One region of the Shewanella rhizosphaerae genome, then DNA from elsewhere that is predicted to be linked to it. Evidence: riboswitches for the same ligand, from Rfam matches in the RefSeq annotation. Region 1 holds a riboswitch; the other holds the start of a gene.

The links. A riboswitch is a leader RNA that binds a small molecule or an ion and turns the genes downstream of it on or off. The one in region 1 is predicted to bind cobalamin.
Region 2: linked by a shared signal. The riboswitch ahead of K0I63_RS03675 (ABC transporter ATP-binding protein) and the one ahead of K0I63_RS15515 (TonB-dependent receptor) in region 1 are both predicted to bind cobalamin.

Annotation. Positions count from the first base shown of each region.
Region 1 covers NZ_CP080420.1:3,555,826-3,560,244, reverse strand. Annotated here, with positions in the region: gene K0I63_RS15525 (metal-dependent hydrolase family protein) at 1-915, shown strand, start outside; gene K0I63_RS15520 (DUF805 domain-containing protein) at 1,058-1,408, shown strand; cobalamin riboswitch at 1,629-1,845, shown strand; gene K0I63_RS15515 (TonB-dependent receptor) at 1,945-3,915, shown strand; gene K0I63_RS15510 (arylesterase) at 4,009-4,419, shown strand, end outside.
Region 2 covers NZ_CP080420.1:810,814-815,232, forward strand. Annotated here, with positions in the region: gene metH (methionine synthase) at 1-929, opposite strand, end outside; gene K0I63_RS03670 (histidine phosphatase family protein) at 1,259-1,870, shown strand; cobalamin riboswitch at 1,922-2,100, shown strand; gene K0I63_RS03675 (ABC transporter ATP-binding protein) at 2,205-3,161, shown strand; gene K0I63_RS03680 (FecCD family ABC transporter permease) at 3,148-4,191, shown strand; gene cobT (nicotinate-nucleotide--dimethylbenzimidazole phosphoribosyltransferase) at 4,324-4,419, shown strand, end outside.

The DNA of each region.
Region 1 (4,419 bases):
ACCACGGTTAGAGACCTCGGCGCCAAGCCGGAGCAGATGTATGCCCTGCGTGACGCGATTGCTAAGGGGTGGATAGACGGGCCGCGGATCATCGCCTCAGGCGGGGTGTCGGTGACCGGCGGCCATGGCGATGTGGACGGCATGAGCCCAGATCTGCTGGATAAGTTCACCACTAAGACCATCTGCGACGGCCCCTATGACTGTCGCCGCGCCACCCGCCGCGCCATCAAGTTTGGTGCCGATGTTATCAAGATCACCTCCACCGGTGGCGTCTTGTCGGATACCGACACGGGCACGGGCCAGCAGATGAACGATGATGAGATCAAAGAAATTGTGGCGACGGCTCATGCCCTGGGGCGTAAGGTGGCCAGCCATGCCCATGCGACAGAGGGGATCAACGCCGCCCTGCGCGCCGGGGTCGATAGCATAGAGCACGGCAGCTACGCCGATAAGGAGAGCATCAAGCTGCTCAAGAAGAATGGCGCCTTCCTGGTGCCCACCCTGTTGGCGGGCGATACCGTGGTGCATATGGCCAAGGAGTCTGACTTCATGTCGCCGGCCATCAAGCAGAAAGCGGTGCGAGTGGGTGCCGATATGACGGCTAACTTTACCCGCGCCTATAAGGCCGGGGTCAAGATTGCCTATGGTACCGACAGCGGCGTCTCGGCCCACGGCACCAATGCGCGCGAGGCTGTGTTGATGAATCAGGCGGGCATGAACAATAAAGATGTGCTGATCTCGGCCACCATCAACGGCGCCGAGCTAGTGAATATGTCAGATAGCCTGGGCACCCTGAGTGTCGGCAAGCAGGCGGATATTATCGCGACCCAGGGTAACCCTCTGGAGGATATCTCGGCCCTGCTGGATGTGGGCTTCGTGATGAAAGGTGGCAAGGTGGTGAAGTCGCGCCTGTGAGTGAAAAAAGATTGTCATTAAAATTCAATTTATATTTTTTAAACTATTGATATATTATGACACTTATCCAATAGGGGGCTTAGGAATGGCCCCCTCTTTTATTGGAGTTTTTCAGTCAATTTACGTAAACAAAGGGAACTATATGGAATATTTTATTGGTGCGTTGAAGAAGTTTGCTGATTTCACCGGTCGTGCACGTCGCAAAGAATTTTGGATGTTTACCCTGTTCTACATCATCTTCTATGCCGTGGCGGCAACCATAGATGTGGTGACAGGTCTGTATATGCTGAGCGGTATCTTCTCGCTGGCACTGCTTATCCCAACTCTCGCTATCTCGGCCAGACGCCTACACGACACCGGCCGTTCGGGCTGGTGGCAGCTAATAGGTTTAATCCCGCTTATTGGCGCTATCGTGCTGATCGTCTTCTATGTACAAGACAGCGTAGAAGGCAACGAATATGGTGAAAACCCTAAGGCTTTGGCCGAGGCGTAATTTTTTTCTATCTGCGATGAAGGAGGCTTATGCCTCCTTTGTTGTTTTTAGGCAGTAATACAGCCCTTGGGTGAAGATGCCTATTCGGGCCATCATGGGAGCATTAGACATTTATACGTGTAGACGTCTATAATGCCCGCGTTCTGTCACAGGAGCGGGAGAGAGCCTCTCCTCAACGCCGCACATAAGCCGCGGCTTGCCATGAGACAGAGCGTGACCTAATTTAGTCAACCTTATGTGGTGCCCTAGCCAAAATGGCGCAAGGGATAATCGGGAAGCCAGTGAGAATCTGGCACTGCCCCCGCAACGGTGATAGGTGAGAGCTGGGTGCGCCATGCCTTTAACATCATGGCGTTAAAAAAATCTACGCTCGTCGTTTAAACCTTTTGTTTAGACTTAGCCTCAGTCCGGAGACCGGCCCTTAAGGTGATTTTGAGATTTCGGCGGGCAGATCTCGAAATGCGACCCTGGCGGTTTGATGGACTGCGCCCAGTCGTGACGCCTTGCCCTGTTTCCCTTTTAGGAGTTAAAGGAAAATGGGTACACAACCTAGTAAAATTGCGCTACTTCTTGGCGCCTGTCTGGTCGGGAGCTTTCCTGCCTTAGCGGAAAGTTCGGGCACCCCAGGGCCTGTGGATGAAACCATCACGGTTATCGGCCGCACCGAAAACACCCCTATCAATATCGCGGCTAACGTCAATGTGATCGACGCCGCCGCCATCGAACTTAGCGGTGCCACCAACCTCACCGAGCTGCTGCGCGGACAGAGCGGCATTCAGGTATCAGATTCAAACTCGGGTGCCGTATTTGCCATGCGCGGTTTCAGTGCTAGTCAGGCCGTCAACAACACCTTGATCCTGATCGATGGTCGTCGCCTCAATAACATCGATATCGCCGCGCCGAGCATCAGTGCCATCGGGCTCAATCAGGTGGAGCGAATCGAGATCCTCTCAGGCAGCGCCGGTGTGCTCTATGGTGACCAGGCGGTCGGCGGGGTGATCAACATTATCACCAAGGCGCCGAAAGATAACGGCGGCAGCCTGCAGCTCTCCGGCGGCAGCTTCGACACCCTTGAGGCCAAGGCCGAGGGGTCGGTCGCCATCAACGACAACTGGCGCCTCTATGGCGCGGCCAACCATCTCAAGAGCGACAACTATCGCGATCACAATGCCAGCAAGACCAGCTCAGTGCTGGGACGCCTGCAGTATGACGATGAGGTGCAGCAGTTCTTCGCCGAGGCGAGTCACTATGACAACCATCGCGAACTGGCTGCTGCGCTGACCGACGAGCAGATCAAGCAAAACCCAAGACAAATGGGTGACCTGAAGCAGGGCGATCTCTTTATCGATGCCTACCTACATGAGATGACCACGGCGGCCCGCACCGGCTATCAGCGCCAGCTGAATGATGCTTGGGCACTGGGCGCCGACCTTAACTACAGCGACACCCTAACAACCGGGCTAAGCACCTGGAACACAAGCCGCCGCGATACCCGCTCCCTGCTGGAGTTTAAGCCTAAGGCCGTGGGCAACATCAAGACGGATAACGGCGAGCTCAAGCTGGTGACCGGCCTGGATCTTAGCCGCGGCGAGGCGACATTTAGTAATCGCAGCAATGTGCAGAAGCTGGCCAGCGCCTATCTGCAGGCGACCGTGCCCCTCACCGAGAGCTTCAGCTATGTGGTGGGCGGTCGTTACGCCGAGGTGACAGATGAGCTGGTGGACGCCAGTGCCTACCCTAATGGGATAGATCTGGATCAGGATGCCCATGCCTTCGAGCTTGGCATCAACTATCGCCCGAGCCAGCAACATAGATTCTACCTGCGGGCCGACGATAACTTCCGTTTCGCCAAGGTGGATGAGCAGGCCTATACCCCGGCTAGCATTCAGGGGCTCAAGCCGCAGACGGGTCGCTCCTACGAGGCGGGGTGGGATCTGCTGCTCGAGCGCAATACCCTGCGCCTGAGTGCTTATCGACTGGATCTCGAAGATGAGATCGTCTTCGACCCGAGCGCCGAGACACCTGCAGGTGGCAGCTTCCCCGGCGCTAACGTGAACGCTGATGCCTCACGCCGTTATGGGGTAAGCGCAGACTGGGATTGGCAGGCGACTCAGGATCTAATGCTTGGGCTTGAATACAACTACATAGACGCCGAGTTTACCGAAGGACTAAACGAGGGTAAGGCACTCTCCTGGGTAGCCAAGAACTCAGGTCGTGGCTATGTCAGCTACGATGTATATGAGCATCTGCAGCTCTTCGCCGAGGCGGTCTACACGGGTGAGCGTTACATGGAGGGCGACAATGCCAACTTAGGCGATAAGCTCGATGCCTATACCCTGGCGAATATCGCCATCAACTATTCCCGCGATGCCTGGCTGGCCAGCCTGCGGGTCGATAACCTGCTGGACAAGGAGTATGTCAGCTCAGGGTATTTCAGCACCTGGGGTAGCGGTTATTACCCTGGCACAGGCCGGGCGCTGCGCCTGACCGCCAGCTACCGCTTCTAACGCGGCTTTAGCCTTAAAAGCCAGTCAGATCTGACTGGCTTTTTTATTGCCTGCTGTTCATCATAGGGCATAGATCATTTGGGAGTCTGTGGGATGAAACTAAAGTGGTTGCTTGTGCCCGTTATTTTACTCTTGGCCATCATCTTCTGGCCAAGTGGCGGGCCCTCACTTGCTCCCTTGCCGGGGAGTGCCAGGATCCTTGCCTTTGGCGATAGCCTGACTCAGGGCGTGGGAGCCAGCCCTGGCATGGATTATCCTGCGCAGCTGCAAGCAATGAGCGGACGCGAGGTGATCAACGCCGGCATCTCGGGGGAGACCACATCCCGGGGCCGCGAGCGCTTCGCCCGAGTGCTGAATGAGACGGCGCCGGATCTCATCATCTTGCTCGAGGGGGGCAATGATTTTCTGCGCAATGGCAGCGCGGCGCAGGTCGAGGCCAACCTCTCTGCTATGCTGGCACAGGCCCAGCGGCGCGATATTCCTGTGGTGTTGATTGGCGTGCCC
Region 2 (4,419 bases), 1.8 Mb from region 1:
CCTTCCTCGGCCCAGGGGCCAATCACCTCGGCCATCTGCTCCGGGGTCTCGTCATAGCCGCCAAACTCGTTGGGCAGGCCGGCGTTGGGGTGCGCCGACACATAGCACTCGGCGATCTTCGACAGTTCCTCCACATAGGGGCGCAGCTCCTGTGGCCCCAAGGCGCAGTTGAGGCCGATGGAGAGCGGCTTCACGTGGCGCAGCGAATTATAGAAGGCTTCTGTAGTTTGGCCCGTCAGGGTGCGGCCCGAGGCATCGGTAATGGTGCCCGAGATCATCACGGGCAGGCGTTGGCCCAGTTGTTCGAACAATGTCTCGATGGCAAACAGCGCCGCCTTGGCATTGAGGGTATCGAAGATGGTCTCGACCATGATGATGTCCGCGCCGCCCTCGATAAGGGCCTGGGTCGACTCGATATAGGCTTCCACAAGGTCATCGAAATGGATATTACGATAGCCAGGGTCGTTCACATCCGGGCTGATAGAGCAGGTGCGGTTGGTGGGGCCGAGAACCCCGGCCACATAGCATTGACGGCCGGTTTCGGCGGCCACCTCATCACAGGCGGCGCGGGCGAGGCGAGCGCCTTCTAAGTTGATCTCCCGTGACAGCGACTGCATCTCATAGTCGGCCATGGCCACCTGAGTGGCGTTGAAGGTGTTGGTCTCTATGATGTCGGCGCCTGCCAGCAGGTAATCTCTGTGGATCTGCTTGATAAGCTCGGGTTGGGTCAGCACCAACAGGTCGTTGTTACCCTTGAGATCGCAGGGCCACTCGGCAAAGCGTTCGCCGCGAAAGTCGGCCTCCTCCAGTTTGTGGTTCTGGATCATGGTGCCCATGGCGCCGTCGAGGATCAAAATTTCCTTATCGAGCCGCGCGCGGATCGCGTCGTTAATCTGCCTTACGTTTCGAACAGGGGATTGGGTCGCCATAACTTTCACCTACTTCAACTGACCTATTGCCTAAACTGCCGCGTCTATCGATTTGACGTGCTATTTTTATTTTGGATGTATAAACGTATAGACGTCTATACTAATCGACTTATAATACCCAGGGCAAGTCAAATGAGTATAAGCTTAAATCTGGTTTGGCTTCGAGGAAGAATGGCGGCTAAGCCGCGTTCTCATGGCAAAAGGCTCTCCCCTTGAAAGTGGGTGAATCTGAAAGTTTTTCAAGGCCTTATTTATCTTTCATTGCCAAGGGATACTTCCAGAGAGTATCCTGCTAACCATCTAGATTTTAAAGGTTTAATGCTGCAGTTATGACGCAAACGACACTCTATTTGATGCGCCACGGCGAATGTGAAGGCGGCAATCTGCTGCGCGGCCATAGCGATCAACCTCTCACAGAGATAGGCTTCGCCCAGATGCAGCTGGCCTATGCCAAGCTGCCCCAGGCGGTGGACAGGGTGATCAGCTCGCCGCTCAAGCGTTGCCGTGTATTTGCCGAGCACCTCACCGCTAAGAATCAGGTGAAGGTGGCCCTGGATGCCGGGCTCAAGGAGATCTACTTCGGCCGCTGGGATGGCCAGCCTATCCCTGAGCTGCATGCCGATCATGGCGAGGAGTTGAGTGCCTATTGGCAAGACCCTTGGGCCAATCCGCTGCCCGAGGGGGAGCCCATGGCTGAGTTCGAGCGGCGTGTCGACGAGGTGGTCGAGCAGTTGGTGCATCAGCATTGCGGCGAGGCCTTGTTACTGCTCACTCACGGCGGCGTGATACGCCACCTGATGGCCAAGGCCCTGGGGGTAGAGCGCGCCGTGGGCTTCTATACCCGGCTGAGTTTGGACTACGGCAGCGTGGTCAAGATAAGTCACTATCGCGACAAGGCGGGGGAGGGCTACTGGCGTCTGCACTGGCATGACGCCGATTGAGTCTGTCCTTGTGTCTGCGGCAAAATTTAGCATAATAACCGGGCGCAGGGACCGCCTGCGCCGGGAGTATGGTGTCGAGATCGCCAAGGCGATAACTCGGACTTAATAGGGAATTGGGGAAGGCCTCGCGCCGCTAGCCCAAACTGTGCCCGCAACTGTGAGTGTGCCGCTAGGTCTAAGTCGACCGGTTTGCCACGAGTCAGGATACCTGCCTACTCTCCAACCACTATCTCAAGCGGGTGACTTGAGGGAGCCAATAGATGAAGAATACCTCGGGGCCGAGTCTGGTCCAAGGGCGAGGGCGCCTCGGCGCTGCTCCCCGGAGGGCGCGATCTTGAGCGCCCCTAGTCAGGCATCACAAACAGAATCACTCCTGTCTCACGGCGCCAGTGAAGGATCGAACCTAGGTGCAGGCGATGGCGCCTGCGCGCGCCCGGCGCTGTCGGTACGGGATCTCAGCTGGCGCTGCGGCGAGCGCGCCATCCTTTCTGGGGTCAAGTTGGATCTGCTAGAGGGTAAGATGCTGGGGATCATAGGCCCCAATGGCGCTGGTAAGTCCAGCCTGCTGCGCTGCCTCTATCGTTTCCTTACGCCTAGCAGCGGCGAGATCCAACTGTTTGGTCAGCCAATCGCCAGCCTGAGCGCCAGGGCCTTTGCCCGCGAGGTGGCCGTTGTGCTGCAAGACACGCCTCAGCATTTCGACATGACCACGGCCCAGCTGGTGGCATTGGGGCTTACGCCACATAAGGCCGCCTTCTCCATGACCACTAAGGCTGACCGCCTGGCGGTGAGTCAGGCCCTGGAGACAGTTGGGCTCAAGGATCGCGCCGGACAGACCTATGCCTCCCTGTCCGGGGGCGAGAAGCAGCGGGCGCTGATCGCCCGCGCCATAGTGCAGCAGCCTAAGCTGTTGATCCTCGATGAGCCCACCAATCACCTGGATATCCGCTATCAGATCCAGATCCTCGAGCTGCTCAAGGCCCTGGGGGTGACTGTGGTGATCTCGATTCACGACCTCAATCTCGCCAGCGCCCTGTGCGATCAGCTTTTGCTGCTGGATCAGGGCAAGGCGGTGGCTCAAGGCTCGCCCAAACAGGTGCTGAGCGAGGCGCAGATCGCCAGGGTGTTCGGCGTCTGCTGTCAGGTATCGTCCCATCCACAGCACGGCAACCCGCAGATTAACTATTTCTATGGCTATCACCTTCAAGATGGCGGTCAGAGTGCTCAGCACTGCAATGACTTGGGTGACCAGCCCCTTGAGGCGAAGGAGGCTAACCATGATGAGCGCTAGCCTGAGTCTGGGAAGAGGCTATAGTCCGCTGCAACACCTGGCCTTCGTCTGCCTGGGACTGCTGACCCTGGCGACTCCTGTGCTGGCGGTGAGCTTCGGCGCGGCGCAGATAGGCGTCGCCGAGGTGCTTGAGGTGCTGCTGGCCAAGCTGAGCGGCGCCGATCCCGGCGGCGTGACCGCAAGAATATTGATTGAGCTGCGCCTGCCACGCATCCTGCTGGCCTTCATTGCCGGCTTCGGCCTGGCGCTGGCGGGCGCCGTGTTGCAGACGGTGACTCGCAATCCCCTGGCCGACCCCTATCTGTTTGGCATCTCCTCGGGCGCCAGTCTGGGGGCGGTTGTGGTGATCACCCTGCTGGGCGGTGTCGGCGGCGCTTTGGCCAGTGTCGGCCTGCCGCTTGGCGCCTTTATCGGTGCCAGCCTGGCGGTGCTCATGGTGTTGGCCCTGTGCGGGCGGGATCTCAACACCCAGATAGAGCGCATGTTGCTCTCCGGGGTGGCGATCTCCTTCCTGTTTGGCGCGCTGGCCAGCCTGATGCTCTATTTCTCCGGGCCGCAATCGGCCGCCTCTGTGCTGTTCTGGAGCCTGGGCAGCTTTGCTAAGGCGAGCTGGCAGATGCTCTGGCTGCCCTGGCTGCTGGTGTTGGCGGCGAGCGCCATCTTGCTACTGCTTAAGCGGCAGATCCTCGCCATTCAGGCGGGGGATGAGACCGCCCATACCCTGGGCATTCGGGTGCAGCGCCTGCGTCTCGTCAGCCTGCTGCTCTGCTCGCTGATCACCGCCGTCCTGGTGGCCAACTGTGGCGGCATCGGCTTCGTCGGCCTGATGGTGCCCCACATGGTGCGGCTATTGCTGCCCGGGCGTTTCGCCCTGCTGCTGACGGCCCTGGTGGGCGGCCTGTTTATGATCTGGGTAGATGTGCTGGCGCGCTGCCTGCTCAGCTATCAGGAGCTGCCGGTGGGGATCATCACGGCTGTGATAGGCAGCCTCTTCTTCCTGTTTATCCTGGGCGGCAAGCGTGGCAACTAGCTTAGGTCCTCTGTGTATGGAAGGAGAAGCGTCAGGATGGAGAAGAGTATTGAACTGTGCCGAACTATGCCTGCAAAGAAGGTGTGGATTGGAAAGAATCGAGAACGAGGGCGAGCGATATGAGGTACCAGTATGTTTGAAGTCACTGAGGTAAGTAGCGAGTTCGATGCCAAGATCCAGCAGAAAATAGACACTAAGACCAAGCCTCTCGGCGCCCTCGGCGCGCTC